DNA from 3 places in the Kitasatospora sp. NBC_00240 genome. Region 1 is predicted to be linked to each of the others. Evidence: riboswitches for the same ligand, from Rfam matches in the RefSeq annotation. Region 1 holds a riboswitch; each other region holds the start of a gene.

What was found. A riboswitch is a leader RNA that binds a small molecule or an ion and turns the genes downstream of it on or off. The one in region 1 is predicted to bind S-adenosylmethionine.
Region 2: another riboswitch for S-adenosylmethionine. It lies ahead of OG689_RS45025 (putative leader peptide); the one in region 1 lies ahead of thrC (threonine synthase).
Region 3: another riboswitch for S-adenosylmethionine. It lies ahead of OG689_RS29660 (aminotransferase class V-fold PLP-dependent enzyme); the one in region 1 lies ahead of thrC (threonine synthase).

The regions. Positions count from the first base shown of each region.
Region 1 covers NZ_JAPEMU010000001.1:4,466,052-4,473,388, forward strand. The annotation lists gene groL (chaperonin GroEL) at 1-1,162, opposite strand, end outside; gene OG689_RS18805 (cold-shock protein) at 1,556-1,759, opposite strand; gene OG689_RS18810 (MoaD/ThiS family protein) at 2,373-2,651, opposite strand; gene thrC (threonine synthase) at 2,682-3,983, opposite strand; SAM riboswitch class I at 4,001-4,134, opposite strand; gene OG689_RS18820 (glucosyl-3-phosphoglycerate synthase) at 4,315-5,346, shown strand; gene OG689_RS18825 (trehalose-6-phosphate synthase) at 5,396-6,865, shown strand; gene otsB (trehalose-phosphatase) at 6,849-7,337, opposite strand, start outside.
Region 2 covers NZ_JAPEMU010000001.1:2,726,035-2,733,371, forward strand. The annotation lists gene OG689_RS11665 (type I polyketide synthase) at 1-1,327, opposite strand, end outside; gene OG689_RS11670 (LuxR family transcriptional regulator) at 1,484-4,534, opposite strand; gene OG689_RS45025 (putative leader peptide) at 4,693-4,800, opposite strand; SAM riboswitch class IV at 4,819-4,931, opposite strand; gene OG689_RS11675 (cellulose synthase catalytic subunit) at 5,324-7,012, shown strand; gene OG689_RS11680 (acyltransferase family protein) at 7,028-7,337, shown strand, end outside.
Region 3 covers NZ_JAPEMU010000001.1:6,925,251-6,932,587, reverse strand. The annotation lists gene OG689_RS29680 (NYN domain-containing protein) at 1-596, opposite strand, end outside; gene OG689_RS29675 (hypothetical protein) at 1,028-1,285, opposite strand; gene OG689_RS29670 (rhomboid family intramembrane serine protease) at 1,489-2,307, shown strand; gene OG689_RS29665 (Lrp/AsnC ligand binding domain-containing protein) at 2,427-2,708, shown strand; gene OG689_RS29660 (aminotransferase class V-fold PLP-dependent enzyme) at 2,820-4,184, opposite strand; SAM riboswitch class IV at 4,237-4,354, opposite strand; gene trpD (anthranilate phosphoribosyltransferase) at 4,612-5,688, opposite strand; gene OG689_RS29650 (hypothetical protein) at 5,997-6,422, opposite strand; gene OG689_RS29645 (heme-copper oxidase subunit III) at 6,859-7,337, shown strand, end outside.

The sequences.
Region 1 (7,337 bases):
TGAGCTCCACCTCGGTCGCCGCGCCGGCCTTGATGACGGCCACGCCGCCGGCCAGCTTGGCGAGGCGCTCCTGGAGCTTCTCGCGGTCGTAGTCCGAGTCGCTGTTCTCGATCTCGGCGCGGATCTGGTTGACCCGACCGGCGACCTGGTCGCTGTCGCCGCCACCGTCGACGATGGTGGTCTCGTCCTTGGTGATGACCACCTTGCGGGCGGTGCCCAGCAGGTCGACGCCGGCGTTCTCCAGCTTGAGGCCGACCTCCTCGGAGATGACGGTGCCACCGGTGAGGATGGCGATGTCGCCGAGCATGGCCTTGCGGCGGTCACCGAAGCCCGGGGCCTTGACGGCGACGGACTTGAAGGTGCCACGGATCTTGTTCACGACCAGGGTCGACAGGGCCTCGCCCTCGACGTCCTCGGCGATGATGACCAGCGGCTTGCCGCTCTGCATGACCTTCTCCAGCAGCGGGAGGAGGTCCTTGACCGAGCCGATCTTGGAGTTGGCGATCAGGATGTAGGGGTCCTCGAACGAGGCCTCCATCCGCTCCAGGTCGGTGGCGAAGTACGCCGAGATGTAGCCCTTGTCGAAGCGCATGCCCTCGGTGAGCTCGAGCTCAAGACCGAAGGTGTTGCTCTCCTCGACGGTGATGACGCCTTCCTTGCCGACCTTGTCCATCGCCTCGGCGATGAGCTCGCCGATCTGGGTGTCGGCGGCGGAGATGGAGGCGGTGGAGGCGATCTGCTCCTTGGTCTCCACGTCCTTGGCCTGGGCGAGCAGCTGGTCGGAGACGGCCTTGACGGCCTTCTCGATACCGCGCTTCAGGGCCATCGGGTTGGCACCGGCGGCAACGTTGCGCAGGCCTTCCTTGACCAGGGCCTGGGCCAGGACGGTGGCGGTGGTGGTGCCGTCGCCAGCGACGTCGTCCGTCTTCTTGGCGACCTCCTTGACGAGCTCGGCACCGATCTTCTCGTAGGGGTCCTCGAGCTCGATCTCCTTGGCGATGGAGACACCGTCGTTGGTGATCGTGGGGGCGCCCCACTTCTTCTCAAGGACGACGTTGCGGCCCTTGGGGCCGAGCGTCACCTTGACAGCGTCGGCAAGCTGGTTCATCCCGCGCTCAAGGCCGCGGCGAGCTTCCTCGTCAAACGCGATGATCTTTGCCATGTGAAGTGGTCCTCCGAGACGGCGGTGAATGCTCGGACCGGAAGGTGCCCGCGACGGACGGCCCTGGTGTGCGGGGGTCCTTTCCCCTACCGCTCCCGGGGGCCTCACCGACCCGGTCCGTTGTCACTCTCAAGCTGTGAGTGCTAACGCCAATGATTAGCACTCCGGCATGGCGAGTGCAAGCCCCGTCGAGGATCCGGCCGGTCGCGTCCCCCCTCCCGCAGCACTCCCGGGGGGCCGGACCGGCACCGACGGCTCCGGTACGCACCATCCGGTCCGCGCCGCCGGGGCCGGACATGCCGGCGGGCCCGCACGACGTGAGTCGTACGGGCCCGCCGGTCGAAGCGGATCACCAGCCCGTGGGCCGAGCCGAGGCTCCGGGGTCCGGAAAGGTCAGACCGCCGCGCGGACCATGTCCGCCTGCGGGCCCTTCTGTCCCTGGGAGATCTCGAACTCGACCCGCTGGCCCTCCTCGAGGGTGCGGTAGCCGTCCATCTGGATCGCGCTGTAGTGGACGAACACGTCCGCACCACCGTCGACCGCGATGAAGCCGTAGCCCTTCTCCGCGTTGAACCACTTGACGGTGCCCTGAGCCATTCCGAACTCCCCTAGTGCTGTGCTGGCCCTTCACGGATCCCGCAGGTCGCGGGCCCGGGTCTGGTTAGAGGCCGGCCCGGGGAACCCCCCCTGAGCGCAGCCGTGCACGCCGCAGTCGCCCGTTCCCGAGCCACCGGACGGTGGCCCTTCGAGCGGGTGAATGCGTCGACCGCGGCTGAATGTATCCGTATCAACGCCCTCTGCAACAGGCCCCACTGCTGGGAATTCACAGCACTCGGCGGGGGGCAGTCCAGGATGAATGTGGAGAAATTCGGCATTTCACGCCGGGCATACCGGACGAATTGCGCAAATCGCAGCAGGAATTCTGACACCTGCCTGACATGTTTCACAGGCACGACACAAGCGCCGGTCTCAGTGGCCGAGCTGGCAAGGTCGTACGGGGCGCCCGCGGGGGCGGAGATCCGCCGGCGGGGGAGGGGGCCCGATCATCGGCTGTCGCACACTTTACTCCGCCGCGGGCGGCCGAATTCCCACCCAAGTGCGGCGAGCCGCCTCCCCGACCGGAAAATGGAATTCCGGACGTGAAGGCGGCTCGTGGGTGCGGGACCCCGCCCGGGCGACCCGGGCGGGCTCGGCGCGCGGCCGATCGGGCTCAGCAGCCGCCGGCCACCGCGGGGATGATCGAGACGCTGGCGCCGTCCTTGATCTCGGTCGCCAGGCCCTCGGCGAAGCGCACGTCGTCGTCGTTCACGTAGATGTTGACGAAGCGGCGCAGCTTGCCCGTGTCGTCGAGCACCCGGGCGGCGATGCCGGCGTGGTTCTTCTCCAGGTCGGCGATGACCTCGGCGAGGGTCGCGCCCTCGGCTGCCACCTCGGCGGCGCCGCCGGTGTAGGTGCGCAGGATGGTCGGGATGCGGACGTTGGCGCTCATGGCGGTGGCTCTCCTAGCGGGGTGGGGGGATCAGGCGGACGCGAGACCGGCCGACCGGAAGGACTCCAGCGTCGGGCGGATGGTCGCGGTCAGACCGGCATCGGCCACCGCGTCCAGGGTCTTGAGGCCGTCGCCGGTGTTGATCGCGACGGTCTCCTTCGCCGGGTCCAGCTGCCCGGTCTCGACCAGCTTCTTGAGCACGCCGATGGTCACCCCGCCGGCGGTCTCCGCGAAGATGCCCTCGGTGCGGGCCAGCAGCTTGATCGCCTCGACCACCTCGGCGTCCGTGACATCCTCGACGGCGCCGCCGGTGCGGCGGGCGATGTCCAGCACGTACGGGCCGTCCGCCGGGTTGCCGATGGCCAGCGACTTGGCGATGGTGTCCGGCTTGACCGGGCGGATCACGTCCCGGCCCGCCTTGAAGGCGGCGGAGACCGGGGAGCAGCCCTCCGCCTGGGCGCCGAAGATCCGGTAGGGCCGGTCCTCGACCAGGCCGAGCTTGATCAGCTCCTGCAGACCCTTGTCGATCTTGGTGAGCTGGGAGCCCGAGGCGATCGGGATCACGATCTGCTCCGGCAGGCGCCAGCCCAGCTGCTCGCAGATCTCGTAGGCCAGGGTCTTGGAGCCCTCGCCGTAGTACGGCCGCAGGTTGACGTTGACGAAGCCCCAGCCCTCGCCGGCCGGGTCGCCGATCAGCTCCGAGCAGAAGCGGTTCACGTCGTCGTAGTTGCCCTCGATGCCGACCAGCTCGCCGCCGTACACCCCGGCCATGACGATCTTGCCCTGCTCCAGGTCGTGCGGGATGAACACGCAGGACTTGAAACCGGCCCGGGCGGCCGCCGCGCCCACCGCACCGGCCAGGTTGCCGGTCGAGGAGCAGGAGAGGGTGGTGAAACCGAACGCGCGGGCCGCCTCGATGGCGCAGGCCACCACGCGGTCCTTGAAGGAGTGGGTCGGGTTGCCCGAGTCGTCCTTGACGTGCAGCTGGGCGGTGAAACCCAGCTCGCGGCCCAGGTTGTCGGCCTTCACCAGCGGGGTCCAGCCCGGGTTCAGATTGGGCTTGGAGGCGACGTCCGCGGGGACGGGCAGCAGCGGGGCGTAGCGCCAGATCGACGCCGGGCCGGCCTCGATCCGCTTGCGCAGGTCGGCCGCCTCGGCGGAACCGAAGTCGTACGCGATCTCCAGCGGGCCGAAACACTCCAGGCACGCGAAGCTCGGGCCGAGCGGGAACCGGGTGCCGCACTCCCGACAGGACAGTGCGGTGGCGGGGCCGAGGTCGACGGAAGCGGTCACGTCTGCGGCGCCGGGAGCGGTGGTCGCGGTGGTAGCCATGATGGCGGAGGCCTCTCTCCTCATCTTCCCCATGACGCGGGCGCGCCACAGGACGGAATTGGCACCTGTCCCGCCACAGTCGCCGAAGCTGCCGTGCGAGAAGGTTGCCGGGACGTCGACGGGCCGTTCCCTCAGTCCCTCTGGATGAGCTCTGTGAAGTTGTGGTCCTGCGCAGCGGGCAACCCCGGCGTGCGAAGGTCTATGCGCTGTACGAAGACTGTATCCGAAGGCGTCAACCGCCAAGCGGTCCGTCCGCCAAGCGAGATGCCCCGGCGAGTGGAACCGCCTCACCCGACCCGCGCCGCCGAGGCGCCCCAGCAAGGAGTGTGCCGTGCCTGCCGAGCTGCCCCCCGCGCTTCTCCCGGAGGTGGCGTCCTGGCTGCGCCGCCGGTCCTGGAGCGCGGCCGACCGACCGGTGCACAGCCTGCTCGCCGCCAAGGAGGCGGCCGGCCCGGCCGGGACGATCAGCGTGGTGCTGCCCGCCCTGGACGAGGAGTCGACCGTCGGAGCCATCGTCTCGGTGATCCGCCGGGAGCTGATGGAGCGTCTGCCGCTGGTCGACGAACTGGTGGTGGTCGACTCGGGCTCGGCGGACCGCACCGCCGAGGTGGCCGCCGAGGCCGGCGCGCGGGTCGTGCACCGGGACGCGATACTGCCCCGGTTGCCCGCCGAGCCCGGCAAGGGCGAGGTGCTCTGGCGCTCCCTGCTGGCCACCTCCGGCGAGATCGTCTGCTTCGTGGACGCCGACCTGCGCGAGTTCGACCCGGCCTTCGTCTCGGGCATCGTCGGCCCGCTGCTGACCGATCCGGGCATCCAGCTGGTCAAGGCGATGTACGACCGGCCGTACGAGCTGCCGGGGGCCGGCGCCGACGGGGACGCCACCATCGACCCGGTCGGCGGCGGCCGGGTCACCGAGCTGGTCGCCCGCCCGCTGCTCAACCTGCACTGGCCGGAACTCGCCGGTTTCGTCCAGCCGCTGGGCGGCGAGTACGCGGCCCGCCGCTCGCTGCTGGAGCGGCTGCCGTTCCCCACCGGCTACGGCGTGGAGCTCGGCCTGCTGGTGGACGCCCTGGAGACGGCCGGCCTGGACGCGCTCGCCCAGGTGGACGTGGGGGTGCGCCACCACCGCCACCAGGACAGCCAGGCGCTCGGCCGGATGGCCGCGACCATCTACCGCACCGCCCTGGAGCGGCTGGACCGCACCCACCGGCTCAAGGCCTCCGCCGACCTGGTGCACCCGCTGCTGACCCAGTTCACCCGGACCGGCGCGGGCTTCACCGCCCGCACCCACCCGGTCGGCGCGCTGGAGCGGCCGCCGATGCACACCGTCCCCGAGTATGTGAGCCGTCACAGCGGGTACTAGCCCGTCTCCAGGAAGTTTGGCGGTGCCGGACCCCGGCAAGGTTCCCATCATGGGCGATCTCACGACGGCACGTTCGAGTCCGACCGGCAGCGCCCCCGTCCTGGTGGCCTCCAATCGTGGTCCGGTGTCCTTCAGCCACCAGGAGGACGGCACCCTGGCCCTGCGCCGGGGCGGCGGCGGCCTGGTCTCCGGGCTCTCCGCCATCGACGACCCGTCCGCGGTCTGGGTCTGCGCGGCGCTCGGCGAGGCCGACCGGGAGGCGGCCCGACAGGCCCCGGACGGCAGGCTGGACCGCGCCGGGCACGAGGTCGGAGGACAGGCCGTCCGGATGCTGGACATCGACCCCGAGACCTTCGCCCGGGCCTACAACGGGGTGGCCAACTCCACCCTGTGGTTCGTCCACCACCTGCTCTACGCCACCCCGACCGAGCCCGCCTTCGACGCGGGCTTCCGCACCGAGTGGCAGGCCTACGAGACCTACAACGCCGCCTTCGCCGACGCGCTCGCCGCCGAGGCCGCCCATGGCGCCGCCGTGCTGGTGCAGGACTACCACCTGTCGCTGGTGCCCGCACTGCTCCGGGCCCGCCGCCCCGACCTGCGGATCGGCCACTTCTCGCACACCCCGTGGGCACCGCCGGACTACTACCGGATGCTGCCGGACGACGTCGCCGAGGCGGTGCTGACCGGCATCCTGGGCGCCGACCGGGCCGGCTTCCTGACCCGCCGATGGGCGCTCGCCTTCGCGGACTGCTGCGCGGACGTGCTCGGCGCCGAGGTCGACCGCGAGGCGCTCACCGTCACCCACGCCGGGCGCACCACCGCACTGGGCGTGCACGCGCTGGGCGCCGACGCCGACTTCCTGCGCGAGCGCTCGCACCGCCCCGACGTCGAGGAGCGGCTGGCCGCCCTGCGGGAGGCCGTGGGCGAGCGCCGCACGATCGTCCGGGTGGACCGCACCGAGCTGAGCAAGAACATCGTCCGCGGGCTGCTGGCCTACCGGCACCTGCTGCGGACCCGCCCCGAGTGGCACGACCGGGTCGTCCACGTCGCCTTCGCCTACCCCTCGCGGACCGACCTGGCCGAGTACCGCGCGTACACGGCCTCGGTGGAGCGGATCGCCGGCGAGATCAACGAGGAGTTCGGCACCGAGGACTGGCAGCCGCTGATCCTGCACGTCAACGACGACTTCCCGCGGTCGCTGGCGGCCTACCGGCTGGCCGACGTGGCGCTGGTCAACCCGATCCGGGACGGCATGAACCTGGTCGCCAAGGAGGTCCCGGTGGTGTCCGACGCGGGCTGCGCGCTGGTGCTCTCCCGGGAGGCCGGCGCCTTCGCCGAACTCGGCGAGGACGCCGTCGCCGTCAACCCGTACGACGTGATCGCCACCGCCGAGGCCCTGCACAGCGCCCTCACCATGCCCGCCGCCGAGCGCACCGAGCGCACCAAGCGGCTGGCCGCGGCGGCCACCGCGCTGCCGCCGCAGCAGTGGTTCCTCGACCAGCTCACCGCGCTGGGCTGACCCCCGGGCCGCCCGGCCGACCGGCCGACAGCCGCTCCACCAGCGCCTCCAGCAGTGCCACCACGCCGGCCGGGCCCGGGACGACCAGGTCCGCCCGGTCGGCGAGGGCGCGCACGGGGGCGTCGCCGACCGCGCCGCTGCAGACCAGCAGGCCCGGCACCCCCTCGGTACGGCCCTTCTCCACCGCCGCGAAGGCCGCCAGGTCGCCCAGGTCGTCCCCGGCGTACAGGACGCCGCGGGCGGCCCGCTCGCGCAGGAAGGCGCTCAGCGCCGCGCCCTTGTCGACGCCCGGCGGGCGCAGCTCCAGCACCAGCCGGCCGGGCTCCACCATCAGCCCGTGCTCGGCGGCCAGCGCGGCCATCGGCTCCCGGAGCAGCTCCAGGACCTCTTCGGGGGCGTCCGCCCGGCGGGTGTGCACGGCCAGCGCCCGGCCCTTGTCCTCCACCCAGGTGCCGGCGCCGGCGCCCAGCGA
Region 2 (7,337 bases), 1.7 Mb from region 1:
CGCCCCCGGCACCCGGCGCGGCCTCCCGGGCGGCCGGCCCTTCGGCGACCACGACGTGGGCGTTGGTGCCGCCGACCCCGAAGGAGCTGACGCCCGCGATCAGCGGAGCGTCCTCGTCCGGCCACGGGCCCGACTCGGTCCGCACCCGCAGCGCCAGCTCGTCGAAGGGGATCGCCGGGTTGGGAGTGGCGAAGTTGAGGCTGGCCGGCAGCCTGCGGTGGCGCACGCTCAGCACCGTCTTGAGCAGGCCGACGATGCCGGACGCGCCCTCCAGGTGGCCGACGTTGGTCTTCGCCGAGCCGACCAGCAGCGGCTGGCCGAGATCGCGGCCCGCGCCGAGGGCGGCGCCGAGCGCGGCGGCCTCCACCGGGTCGCCGACCTGGGTGCCGGTGCCGTGCAGCTCGACGTACTGGACCTGGTGGCCCGCCACCCCGGCCCGCTCGACGGCGGCCCGGACGACGGCCTCCTGGGTGGGCGCGCCGGGCACGGTGAGCCCGTCGGTGGCGCCGTCGCTGTTGACGGCGCTGCCCAGCAGCACGGCCTGGACGTCGTCGCCGTCGGCCAGGGCCCGGGCCAGCGGCTTCAGCACCAGCAGCACCCCGCCCTCCCCGCGGGCGTAGCCGTTGGCGCGGGCGTCGAAGGTGAAGCAGCGGTCGTCGGGCGACAGGGCGCCGAAGCGGTCGACGGTCAGCGTGCTGTCGGGCGCCAGGTTGAGGTTCACCCCGGCGACCAGCGCCAGCTCGGACTCACCGCTGCGCAGGCTCTCCAGCGCGAGGTGCACGGCCACCAGCGAGGAGGACTGGGCCGAGTCGACGGTCAGGCTGGGGCCGCGCAGGTCCAGCGCGTAGGAGACCCGGTTGGCGATGATGCCCCGGTTCAGGCCGGTCAGGCTGTGCCGGGTGACCGCCTCGGGGGCCTGCGCCACCAGGGTGGCGTAGTCGCTCGCGATCGAGCCGACGAACACCCCGGCGGCCCGGCCGGCCAGGCTGCGGGGCAGTACACCCGCGTCCTCCAGGGCCTCCCAGGCCAGTTCGAGGACCAGCCGCTGCTGGGGATCGGCGGCGGCCGCCTCGGCCGGCGAGATGCCGAAGAACTCGGGGTCGAAGGTGCCGACCTCGTCGAGGAAGCCACCGGGGCGGGCCGGCTCGCCCTCGGCGAAGCGCCCGGGCGGGAAGGCGCCGACCGCGCCGACGCCCTCCTCCAGCAGTCGCCAGAAGGCCTGCGTGTCGGGCGCTCCGGGCAGGCGGCACGCCGATCCGATGACGGCGGTCGCTGTCGCGAGCACGGTTTCCGGCAAGGACGGGTGCAACTGTTCCTGGCGCGCCATCGTGAGCTTCCACCTCTGAGAAAGGGTTCTTCCGGCGCTCCTCAGTCTGGTGATCAGTGCCCTTGCCGCTAACCCCTAGCGGGCCCCTGCGGGACCCCTAGGCGTCGCTAGGGGTCTCGCGGGGGCCCGCTCCCGGGGCGTCCTGCAGTCGCTCGGTCAGCCGGCCAACTCCCCGCCGAGGTAAGGCGAGCAGCGGAGATCGACGCGCCGCCGGACCCCGAGCTTGCGGTAGACCCGGGTGAGGTGCTGCTCCACCGTGCTGACGGTGATGTACAGCTTGCGGGCGATCTCGCGGTTGGTCAGCCCGCGGGCGGCCAGCCCGGCGACCCGGCGTTCGGCGTCGCTGAGCCGGTCGGCGCCCTCCTCGGGCGCCGCGGTCCCCGGGTCGACGGCCCGTTCGACCGCACGGTCGACGCCACGAGCCGCCGGCGGCTCGGCCGTCGGCGGCCGCGGGCCGCCCGGGCGGGCCGCCTGCAAACCGGCCGGACGGGCCCGGCGCTCGGCCGACCGGGCCAGGCCGAGATCGCCCTGGACCCGGTGGGTGGCGCCCAGTTCGCCCAGCGCGGCGGCGAGCTGCGCGCCGTCCCCGGCCGCCTCCAGTGCCAAGACGGCCCGCTCCAGCAGGCCCGTCCGCTCCCCCGGCCCGCCGGCCGCCGCCCTGGCCCGCAGCGCCATCCCGCGGACCCTCGCGTGCCCGGCCGGCCCCAGCGCGGCCAGCTGCCGGTCGGCCAGCGCGACGGCCGACTGCCGCCGCCCGAGGGCCAGTTCGGCCCGGGCGGCACCGACCCGCCAGGGCACCAGGCCCGGCAGGTGGTCGATGTCCCAGCGGGCCATCAGCTCGCCGCAGGCCCGGAAGTCGGCCAGCGCCTCCTCGGGCCGGCCGACCGCGAGCAGGTGGCCGCCCCTGGCGTAGAGGTAGTGCAGGCCGGCCGGGGTCTGGAAGGTCTCGGCCGGTACGGCGAGCGCCAGGTAGCGCGCGGCGTCCTCGTGCCGGCCGAGCGCGGTGCGTACCGAGATCATCGTGGACAGCGGGTAGCCCACCGCGACTCCCCAGCCCTCGGGGCGGATCCGGGCGAAGGCCGCCCGGGCGGCCTCCTCGGCGGTCCGCAGGTCGCCCTGGCGCAGCGCGACCTCGGCCCGCAGCGCGGAGAACAGCGCGTGCCAGGTGGAACTGCAGTTGGCGGCGGCGGTGCGGGTCGCGATCGGCTCGCACCAGCGGGCCGCGCGGTCCGACCGGTCCGCGTAGACCAGCACGGTCAGCGCGGAGGTGAGCGACTCCACCGAGCCGCCGCCGAGCCGGCCCTCACGCAGGATCCGCTCGGCCTTGAGCACCGACTCCTCGGCCGGCAGCCCGGCCAGCAGTCCACCCAGGACGGCCAGGCCGTCCCCGGCGCCGGCGCCCTGCCCGGGGGCAGGCTGCGGGAACAGCGACCGGAACCAGTAGCCGAGCCACGAGCGCAGCTCGCGCAGGCCGGCCGGCTCGGCGCCGGCGGGCCGGTCGGCCTCGAAGCGCTCCAGGGCGGCCGTCCCCTCGGCGACGCGGCCGTGCCAGAACAGGTAGCGGACGGCCTTCAGCTCGCGCCGCGCGACGGCCTCGGCGGACTCCGCCTCGGTGCCGGGCAGCCAGGGCACGCACTCGATCCGGACGGTCTCCTCGGCCGCCGGCTCCGGCGTCCACGTCGGGCCCGCGGCCCACGGCAGCACGATCGGGGCCGGCTCCGGAGCCCCGCCGTCGGCCGCGGGGGCGGGCACCGGGTGGAACCCGGCCGCCCGCACCGGACGGGAGGCGGGCCGCCCGGCCGCCGGCGCGAGGGCCGGGCCGGGGGCCGGCTGCCGCGGCGGTCGCTGCGGGGGGACGGCCGACATCCAGCCCTGCGCCCAGCCGTCCGGCACCGCCGGCCCGTCCAGCGGCGCCGGCCCCTCCGGGCCGCCGATCCCGTCGATCCCGCCCGGGCTGCCCGGACGACCCAAACCGCCCGGACCGCCCGGGTCGCAGTCGCTGAGCATCTCCTCCAGCGTCCCGCCGAGGCCGTCGGTCCCTACCGCCGGGGTCGCCCACGGCGCCCGGACGTGGCCCTCGGCCGAGCGCAGCTGCTCGGCGACCCGGTCGGCGGACGCGCCCGAGGCCCGCAGCAGCTGGGCGGCCCGGTGGTGGAGCGCCGCCAGCTCCTCGGGCTTCATCGCGGCCAGCAGGTCCCCGCCGCCGGTCGGGTGCCGGAACCTGCCCTCGTGGAAGAGTCCGGCGGAGTGCAGCAGGTAGGACGCCCGGGACAGCGACTGCGGTGCCAGCAGCAGCAGCTCGGCCAGCAGCTCCGGCTCGGCGGGGCGGCCGAGCACGGCCACGCCGCGGGCGCAGCGCAGGGCCAGCGGGTCCATCCGGTGCAGGCAGTTCATCAGCCCCCGACGGTAGCTCTCCCCCACCACCAGTTCGTGGCGGGCCCCGCCGGGTTCCTGGTCCTCCAGCAGGGCCTGGACGAGCAGCGGGTTGCCGCCGGTCAGCGTGTGCGCCTCGGCCGTCAGCCGGAGGGCGGCGTCGGCGCCGAACCGTTCGTGCAGCAGTTCGGAGACCAGGCCGGCCGGGAGCAGCTCCAGGCGGACCCGCTCGTGGTGCGGCTGCCGGGCCAGTTCGACCTCGAAGAAGGGGTTGGGCGGCGTCATGGTCTCGCGCGAGCTGAGCACGGTCAGCACCCGGGCGGCCCTGGTCCGCCGGACGAGGTAGAGCAGGAACTCCAGCGACTGCACGTCGGCGTCCTGGCGGTCGTCGACCGCGAGCAGCAGCGGCGCGCGCTCGGCGAGCCGCAGCACCAGCGAGCAGAGGCCGTGCAGGGCGCGCGGGGTGAGCCTGGGGCCGCCCTCGCCGGCCGGGGTGTCGGGGCCGCCCTCCAGCAGGTGCGCCACCTCGGCGTCGGCGGCGGCGTCGAGGCCGGCGCTCTGGAACAGCTGGTGGACGATCCCGAACGGGAAGTCCTTCTCCAGCGGCGAGCCGGCCGCGGACAGCACCCGGACGCCGTGGTCGGCGGCGGCCTCGGAGAAGACGTGCAGCAGTTCGGTGCGGCCGGTGCCCACCGCGCCGCCCAGGGCGACGACGCCGCCCCGGCCGCGCAGGGAGCGGTCGAGGGCGTGGCGGAGCAGCCGGAACTCGCTGTCACGGCCTGATGGTTCGGATCGGTGGACAAGACGCGCGGCACGCGCGGGGGACGTGAGCATCCGCTCTCCTGGAGCAGGGCGCACGACCGGGCCGCGCTACGCTGCGCTACCCGTCGTACGAGAGGCCGGAAACGAGGTGCGTCACTGGCCGCCCGGAGCCCGGGGCCATGACACGCGAACCGAACCGCGACCCCCGGTGGGGGTCCGGTCGCACGGCCTCAACGACAGAGCGAGCTGGCACTGCGGACGAGGTCGACAGCCAACCTGGCCACCAGTCTGGGCCGAACGGCACGGCTGCCGTGCACGCGCTGCATGACCGTCTCCATCCCCCTGTGTACCCGGGGTCACTGTGCTTGCGACATGACACCCATGTCGCCCGGCTTATCCCCGGCGGCACCCCGCCACAGTGGAGGGTTGCCAGTCAGCCGGCCGGGGCCCAAAGCTGACATTCTTCGCCGGTCCGAGTGTACGAATGCCGAATCGGCCCCGTCAATCGACGTTCGGTCACACTCCGCCACGCAACGGGGGTTTGACCTGGCGGAAACACCCCTACCGCGACATCCCGGGCGAACCGGGCAGCGAACCGGAGACCGGGCCACCCGACCGTACGCCGAGGCGGTCGCGCCGTCCACCGAGGGGCCGGCGGGGCCGGCGCGAGGAAGTTGGACGACTGTTCACCCCGGTGAGGCCTGCCGATCCCCCGCGCACCGGCCGGGCGCTGAAATGATCACCGCCGGCGCACGGCCGTGGCCGAATGCCGTCCGCCCCGCGACCGGTGGTCCAATGGTCTATACCAATTGCGGTACGGTTCCCCCAGGATGCTGTCGGACCAGCGGCTGTGGGGGCCCTATGACTGTCCATCACCTTCCTCAACCTCCCTCCGATCAGGAGCTCTACTGGTATTTCGGACCGCAGCGCCGCTGGGTGCTGATCTGCACCTCGCTGGCCTTCGTCTTCACCGCGGCGACCATGCTCACCTTCTCGCTGCGGACCCCGGCCCTCTGGGCCTTCCTCGCGGTCCTCGTGCTCAACCTCGCCGCGCTCGCCCTGTCCTCCGTCAACAGCCTGCGCCAGCGCCGGCTCACCCGGCAGTCGCACGAGGTGCTGGTGCACGCCTGGCAGCCGGCCGAACTGCCAGGCGTCGACCTCTACCTGCCGACCTGCGGCGAACCGCTCGACGTCCTGGAGAACGCCTACCGCGCCGTCTCGGCCGTCGACTGGCCGGACGCGCTGACCGTCTGGGTGCTGGACGACGGCGACCGCGCCGAGGTGGCCGACCTGGCCGCCCGGTACGGCTACGCGTACGTCGTACGGCCCGACCGCGGGCACCTCAAGAAGGCCGGCAACCTCAACCACGCGCTCACCCTGAGCTCGGCGGAGTTCATCGCCATCCTGGACGCCGACTTCGCGCCCCGGCCGGACTTCCTGCGGCACCTGGTGCCCTACTTCGCCGACCCCGGCACCGGCATCGTGCAGAGCCCGCAGTGCTTCGACACCGACGAGGCCATGAGCTGGATCCAGCGCGCCGCCGGCGCGGCCCAGGAGTGGTTCTTCCGCTGGATCCAGCCCTCCCGCGACGCCAGCGACGCCGCCATCTGCTGCGGCAGCAACGCCGTCTACCGGCGCGCCGCGATCGACGCCGCCGGCGGCTTCGCCAGGCTCGACCACAGCGAGGACCTGTTCACCGGACTCGCCCTGTACGAGCAGGGGTTCCGCACCCTGTACGTCCCGGTGCTGGTCGCCAAGGGCACCTCGCCGGACAACCTCGCCTCCTTCGTCAACCAGCAGTACCGCTGGGCGATGGGCAACCTGCACCTGCTCGGCACCCCCGAGCTCAAGCGGATCCGGGCGCCCTGGCGGATGCGACTCTGCTTCTACGAGGGCGTCGTCGGCTACCTGACCACGGCGGTCAACATCTTCGCGGCCCCGCTGCCGCCGCTGGTGATGATGTTCTGGTACCCGGACGAGATCCGGCCCTGGCACGTCCTGCCGCTGCTGGCCCCGCTCTGGCTCTGGCACGTCCTGCTGCCCCGGATCAGCCGGACCCGCTGGCGGGTCGAGGTGATCCGCTCCAACGTCCTGATGAGCGTGGCAGCCGGCGCCGCTTTCTGGCACACCTTGCGCGGCCGCAGCGCGGCCTGGGTGCCCACCGGTGCGGGCCGCGCGAGGCCCGGCGGGTTGGCCCGCCAGGTCGTCCTGGTCTCGCTCGCCTGGCTCTGCGCCTCGGTCGGCGCGGCCACGGTCGGGCTCGCGCTGGCCGTCGCCCGCAACGGCTGGGAGCCCAACTGGGGCCTCGGGCTGTACCTGGTGGTCCAGTGCCAGATCGGCGTCCCGCTGATCCGCGACCTGGCCGCCGAACTGCGGCCAGCCGCCCCGGCCCGCAGCTCCGCCCGGAAGGCCGCCCGAGCCGGGCGCCGGGCCGGCCGCGGCATGCTGCCCAGGCGCTGGCCGGAGGCCTCGGCCGCCACCGCCACCCTCGTCCTCACCGCCCTGCTCGCCTCCGGCTGGGTCAGCCCGATGCTGCCCTGGCTGGGTTGAAAGATGGTCACACCGATGTCCTCGACCGTGGTTCCGGAACTCGCTCCGCAGACCCTCACGCCCCCCGGCCCACCACCCGGCGGCGCCGGCTCCCCGGGCGCCGGCGCCGCCGCCCCCTCCTCCCGCCGCACCGGCTTCCGCCCCGACGTCGAGGGCCTGCGCGCGGTGGCCGTCCTCGCCGTGCTGGCCTTCCACGCCTCCGTCCCCGGCCTGGCCGGCGGCTTCGTCGGCGTCGACGTGTTCTTCGTCATCTCCGGCTACCTGATCACCGGCCTGCTGGTACGCGAGGCGGTCACCACCGGCCGGATCCGGCTCGGCGAGTTCT
Region 3 (7,337 bases), 2.5 Mb from region 1:
TCGCTCTCCAGCGAGCGCACCTTCTTACGCAGCGACTCCGCCTCCTTGCGCACGCTCTCCGACTCGGCGCGCTGGCGCTCGAGGTCGGTCCGCGCGGCGGCTCGCAGCTCGGCCAGTTCCGCCTGCAGCTTCTCGGCCAGCCGGGCCGACTCGGCGGCCGCGCCCTCGGCGCCGGCCCGCTCGGCGAGCTCCCCCGCCTGCTCGACCAGCCGGGCCCAGCCGTGCGGGCGCAGCAGGTAGGCGGCGGTGGCGACGTCCATCGGGTCGGCGGCGCCGGGCACGGTGCCGGCCTCCAGCGCCTTCACCAGGTCGGGCTGGCCCAGCCTCAGCCGGTCCGCTATCCGCACCCGGAACGCGGGCTCGGACTCCAGCGCGGCGGCCAGCGCCGTGGCCGCGTACTTGGCCCGCCGGGCCGGCGTGAACTTGGCGTACTGGCGGAGCGAGAGCGGCAGTTCGGCGACCGGCAGGCCGCCCAGCGCGTCGGCGGCGATACCGACCACCCGGCGGCGGACGCCCTCGGGCAGCGGGCGGTCGAGCTGCTCGACCGTCCGTGCCTCCGCGTCGTCCTCGCCCGGGGGCGCCCCGCCCTCGGCCAGGTCGGCGCCGGTGTCCGCGCCGGCCGCGGGCACGGCCGGGTCGGCGTCCGGGGCGATGTCCCCGTCCGTGGTCTCAGCACCGGCCGGGACGGCCTCGACCGCGTCCGGGGGCCGGGCGTCCACAGCGGGCGGCCGCCCCTGCGGTCCGGCGGGCTCCCTCGCTGCGTCCACCACGTCCTCGGCTCCGATCCTGTTCTGCGGAGTGCTCACGGCCGGCTGCCGCTGCCCTGAAACTCACCGCTCTCTGCAATTGTCCCTGTACGGTGCCCCACCCCGCGCCACGCCACACTCCCGCGGCTGAGGGGCGCCCGGCCCGCGAGGGGCGCCCGGGCCGCCGGGGCCCCGGGCGGTGTCCCCGGGGCCGGCCCGGCCGACCGACCCCCGGGCCGGGATGATCGGCCCCGGCCGGTGGGTCGGTCCTGCTCGGCGGGTCAGGCCTGCTCGGCGGCCTCGGCCTCGGCACCCGGGCGGTCCACCAGCTCGACCTGGTCCACCGCGTTGCACCAGCGGCAGCGCACCGACTCGACGGTCTCGGCCAGCACCTCGGTCTCCTCGACCTTGGAGTCGCCCGCCAGGTCGAAGTGCAGGTACTCGACGACCTTCGCGGTGCGGGTCACGTCGAAGCGGGTCAGATTGCCGCACAGCGTGCAGCGCCAACGGGTCTCGGCGGTCAGGGCGGGGACGGTCATCGGGGGTCCTCTCGGCAGTTCCCTGGTCTGGGCGGGAGGCGCTCCCCCCGGAGCCCGGCGTCGGCGGCGGGAGGCGGGGAATGCCCGGGCCAAGCCTATTGCCTGGGCCGTCCTCGCTCGTCACCGGTCCGGATCGCCTCCCGGTCACCCACACGCAGTACAGCGCGGTGTCGCCGCCGCGCGCCCGAGGAATGCTCCCCGGCATGGCGATCCCGGTCCTCGACCACACCGGTGCGCGGGACGGGCGTCCGGCCGTCCCCGCACCGGTCGTCACGTACGCCCTGATCGCCCTCAACACGCTGGTGTTCCTGCTCGGCCCGGCGGCCGGCCTCAACCCGCTGTTCGGCACCGGCCAGGCCCGGATCTGCGCCGAGCAGCGCTTCGAACAGCGCTGGGGGGCGGTGCCGGCAGAACTGCTGGAGCACCGTCCGCTGACGGCCGGGCGGATCGTCCAGCCGCCGGGCTGCGTGCTGGCCCCCACGCCGGGCAAGTCCCCGGCGCTCTCGGTGCTCAGCTCGCTGTTCCTGCACGCCGGCTGGCTTCACCTGCTCGGCAACATGCTGTTCCTCTACGTCTTCGGCACCGGCGTGGAGGAGCGCCTCGGGCGGGTCCGCTTCCTGCTCTTCTACCTGGCGGCCGGCGCCCTCGCCACCTACGGCTACGCGCTGGCGCAGGCGCACTCGGTTGGATCGGACCGGGTGCTGATCGGCGCCTCGGGGGCGATCGCGGCCGTGCTCGGCGGCTACCTGCGGCTGTACCCGAGGGCCCGGGTGACCACGCTGGTGCCGCTGTTCCTGTTCCTGCCGCTGCGCTTCCCCGCCTGGCTGGTGCTGGGCCTCTGGTTCGCCCTGCAGTGGTGGTCGGTGCGCTCCACCGGCCTGGACGGCGGCGGGCAGCCGCCGGGCCCGGGCAGCGTGGCGTACCTGGTGCACGTGATCGGCTTCACGGCGGGCTTCCTCTTCACCTGGGCCGCCTACCCGCGCTCGCCGTGGCGCCGCCCCCGCCTGCGCCGGACCGGCTGAGCCGGCGGCCCCGGACCGGCCCGGGGCCGCCGGGTCGCCCGATCGCCGGGCCGCGCGGGCGCACTGACGGCGGGCGGGGCGGCGGCTACGCTGGCCGCACCCCACAAAGGAGCAGCAGAGTGATCACCGCCATCGTCCTGATCAAGACCACCGTCGACCGCATCCCGGAGATCGCCGAGGCGATCACGGCCATCGAGGGTGTCAGCGAGGTCTACTCGGTGACCGGTGGGTACGACCTGGTGGCGATGGTCCGGGTGCGCCGGCACGACGACCTGGCGGACGTGATCCCCGGTCAGCTCAACAAGGTGCCGGGCGTGGAGCACACCGAGACCCAGATCGCCTTCCGTACGTACTCCCAGCACGACCTGGAGGCCGCCTTCGCCCTCGGCCTGGGCGAGTAGCCGGCGACCCACGCGGCTCAGGCGGCCGGGAGAGCCGGCCGGGCGGGTGGCCGGGCTCCCAGGCCGCCCCCGGCACCCGGCCGGACCGCTCCGGCCGGGTGGCTCCCGCGGTCAGCCGGCCCGGCGGGTGTCGGCGACGCAGCGGCCGCCCTCGCTGCGGTAGTTCCAGGCCGCGCCGTCGGTGACCAGCTCGCGGACGGCGGTCAGGAACCGGTCCAGGTGCTCGTCCGGGGTGCCGGCGCCGAAGCTGACCCGGATCGCGTTCAGACTGCGCTCGCCGGGCAGCGAGGCCTCCGGCGCGCCGCACTCGGACGGCGTGGCCTCCTCGCCACCGAGCAGGGTGCGCACCAGCGGGTGGGCACAGAACAGCCCGTCGCGCACGCCGATGCCGTACTCGGCGGAGAGCGCCGCCGAGAAGTGCGAGCTGTTCCAGCCCTGGACGACGAAGGAGAGCACGCCCACCCGGGCGGAGTCCTCACCGAACAGGCTGAGCACCTTGACCTCGGGGATCTCGGCCAGGCCGGCCTTGAGGCGGGCGATCAGCTGCTGCTCACGGGCCTCCAGCGCGTCGAAGCCGGCCTCGGTCAGCGCCCGGCAGGCCGCGGCGACGGCGTAGGCGCCGATCACGTTCGGGGAGCCGGCCTCGTGCCGGGCCGGGCCGGAGTTCCACTCGACGGCGACCGAGCCGTCCACCTCACGGGCCACGGTGCGGGTGGCGCCGCCGCCGGCCAGGTACGGCTCCGCGGCGTCCAGCCAGTCGCTGCGGCCGGCCAGCACGCCCGAGCCGAACGGCGCGTACAGCTTGTGGCCGGAGAAGGCGACCCAGTCCACGTCCAGCTCGCGGACCGAGACCCGGTGGTGCGGCGCGAGCTGGGCGGCGTCCAGGACGATCCGGGCGCCGTACCGGTGGGCGGTGCGGGCGAGCTCGGCGACCGGCCACAGCTCGCCGGTGACGTTGGAGGCGCCGGTGACGCAGAACAGCTTCGGGCCCTCGCCCGCGCCGGCCAGCGCCTCGTCCAGCGCGGCGACCGCCTCGGCGTGCGAGCGGGGGGCGCGCAGGTAGTCGACGGTCAGGCCCTCGCGGCGCCAGGGCAGCAGCGAGGCGTGGTGCTCGGTCTCGAAGACGAAGACCCGGGTGCCGGCCGGCAGCGCGCCCGCCAGCAGGTTCAGCGAGTCGGTGGTGGCGCGGGTGAAGACCACCTGGTCGCCCTCGCGCAGGTCGAGGAACTCCTCGACGGTGCGGCGGCTCTGCTCGAACAGGTCGGTGGAGAGCTGCGAGAGGTAGCCGGCGCCGCGGTGCACGCTGCCGTAGTAGGGGGCGTAGGCGGCGACGTCGTCCCAGACCCGCTGGAGCGCCGGGGAGCTGGCGGCGTAGTCGAGGGCGGCGTAGGCCACCTTCTCGCCGTTGACCAGCGGGACCTGGACGTCGTGGCCGAGGACGGCGAGCGGGGCGCAGAGATCGGTGGTCACAGACATGGGGATGCACTCCTCTGAGGTCAGGACCCCGGGAGTGCCGAAATACACCGGTGGTCCGCGCTTGCCACGCGGACGGACTGCCGCGTGACCCGGTCCTCACCCAGGGCACCCCGCCACGGACGGAGGGTTGCCGGACAGCAAGCTGGGGCTTGTCGCTGTCACTCATGACCTGGCGAAGACTCTAGGCGGCGCCCGCCTGGTGGTCAAACAGCAGTCCGGTATGTGGACGCGGACGGGCGCCGGGGCAGGGCGAAGGCCCGCGCAGCAATGCTCCGCGGGCCTCGAACGCCTGGGCGCCGGCCCGGCTGTGGCCACCTGAGCGGTCCGGCTCCCGGACGCGCGCCGACGGCTGGCCTCGGCCGGGCGAGGTGTCACTGATCGGTGGCCGGTCGCCGCCCGGGTGGTCGCCGTCCGGTCGGCGGGCCGGTCAGGGCCGGCTGCTGGCCTCGGCCCAGTGCTTCAGCAGCGACTGCGCCGCACCCGAGTCGACCGCCTCGGCGGCCCGCTCCATCCCGGCCGCGAGCTGCTCGGCCAGCGGCGCCTCGGTGAGGTCCAGCGCCACCAGCGCGGCCGCGGTGTTCAGCAGGACGGCGTCCCGGACGGGTCCGGGCTCCCCGGCCAGCAGCCGGCGCGCGACGTCCGCGTTGTAGGCGGCGTCCGCCCCGCGCAGCGCTTCGAGGCCGACCAGCTCGATGCCGACCTCGCGCGGGTCGAAGGAGGTCTCGGTGACCACGCCGCCCTGCACGATCCAGACCCGCGAGGTGGTGGAGATGGTCAGCTCGTCCAGGCCGTCGTCGCCGCGGAAGACGAGGGCGGTGGAGCCGCGCCGGGCCAGCACGCCGGCGATCAGCCCGGCCAGCCGGGTGTCGAAGCAGCCGACCGCGTGGGCGGTCACCCGGGCCGGGTTGGTGAGCGGGCCGAGGATGTTGAAGGCCGTCGGTACGCCGAGCTCGGCCCGGGCGGTGGCGGCGTGCCGCATGGCCGGGTGGAACTTCGCCGCGAAGCAGAAGGTCAGGCCGACCTCGTCGGCGATCTCGGCGACCCGCGCGGCCCGCAGGTCGAGTCTGATGCCGAGCTTCTCCAGCACGTCCGAGGAGCCGCTCGCCGAGGAGGCGGCGCGGTTGCCGTGCTTGACCACCTTGGCGCCCGCGGCGGCCGCGACGATCGCCGACATGGTGGAGATGTTGACGGTCTTGGCACGGTCACCGCCGGTGCCCACGATGTCGACGGCCGGGCCGGGGATGTGCAGCGGCTCGGCGTGCGCGTACATCGCGTCGACCAGGCCGGTGATCTCGTCGACCGTCTCGCCCTTGGCCCGCAGCGCCACCATGAAGCCGGCCACCTGCGCGGGGCTCGCCGCACCGGTCATGATCTGGTCCATCGCCCAGGCCGTGTCGTCCTGGGTGAGGTCCTCACCCCTCAGCAGCGCGGACAGGAGATCCGGCCAGACGCGGACCACCTGCACGGGGTCGTTGCCGCCGTTCGCAGGGTGCGCGTTCACCATGGCTGACTCCAGCTCTCGTCGGTGTTGCCGGAAGGGCTCCGGGGACCAGGAGGCCAGCCTATCCAGCGGCGAGGCACGGCCGCCCATGCCTTCACACCTCTTCTCTAGTACTGAGACAGCCGTACTGGAGAAGAGGTTCCAAGGAGAGCGGCACCCGAGCCGAGGCATGCTCCGGACCGCCGGCCGGGGCGGCCGCGCCGCAGCGCACGGGGAGGGACGGACACCGACGGCAACCGGCGCCCGCCCCCGGACGGCGGCGGGCGCCGGGCCGTTCGGGGGCGGGCGCCGGGACGCACCCGGCCCGACCGTCAGTGGGTGGCCGGGGTCCGGCCCGCGATCCGGTTGCGGAGCAGGGTGGCGGCGGCCTCGGCCAGCGCCACCGGATCCACCGGGTGGGAGATGGCGGCGTCGGCCCGGCTCCAGGCGGCCAGCCAGGAGTCCTGCGGCCGGCCGATCAGCACCAGCACGGGCGGGCAGCCGTAGATCTCGTCCTTGAGCTGGCGGCCCAGGCCCAGGCCGCCGGCCGGGACGGCCTCGCCGTCCAGGACGCAGAGGTCCACCCCGCCCTTCTCCAGTGCGCGGAGCACCGCGGGCGTGGTCGCGCACTCCAGGTACTCGAGCTCGGGAAGATCCGCGGCCGGGCGCCGGCCGAGGGCCGTCCGCACCTGCTCGCGGGTGTTGCGGTCATCGCTGTAGACGAGGACGGTGAGCGTCTCGTCGGTCGTGTGCGCCATGGGGCCCTGCTCCCTCAAATGTGATCCGGACCACGTCCACCTCTTCCGGATGCTACTCCCGATCACCCGCCGTGGAGCCCCTCCCGCGCGATCCCGCCGAGGAGATCGGCGGGCGGACCGGACGGCGCCGGTTCCAAGGCGCCGCGCTGAACCGTCACCCGCCCGGGGGCACCGCGTCACCCTGACGCGCACAGACCACCCGTACGGCGGACCGCTAGCCGACCCGGTGGACGGCGGAGCCCCCGACACGCAGGGCAAAGGAGTGCTCGGGGTCATCCGGCGAGCCCCCGGAGGCCCGAACAACCGTCAGAAAACGGACATAGCCGCGCCGACCGGCCCGCCGGACCCGCTCACGGCCCCCAACGGGGCATATCGCACGCACCGGACACTCCGAGGGAGACCCCCCGGCGTGAAGACGGAATAAGGGACCGACATAATGTCCGTCGTGGCGACAGCAACAGCAGTAGAAACCGGGCACGCGCACGGATCGGTCAACCGGCCGAACATGGTCAGCGTCGGAACGATCGTCTGGCTGAGTTCCGAGTTGATGTTCTTCGCGGCCCTCTTCGCGATGTACTTCACTCTCCGCTCCGTGAAGGGGCCGGAGTTCTGGAGCGAGAAGGCGCACGCGCTCAACGTGCCCTTCTCCTCCGTCAACACCACGATCCTGGTGCTCTCCTCGCTGACCTGCCAGCTCGGCGTCTTCGCCGCCGAGCGCGGTGACGTGAAGAAGCTCCGCTCGTGGTTCGTCATCACCTTCGTGATGGGCGCGATCTTCATCGGCGGCCAGATCTTCGAGTACACCGAGCTGGTCAAGAAGGACGGCCTGTCGCTGTCCTCCGACCCGTACGGCACGGTGTTCTACCTGACCACCGGCTTCCACGGTATGCACGTGACGGGCGGTCTGATCGCCTT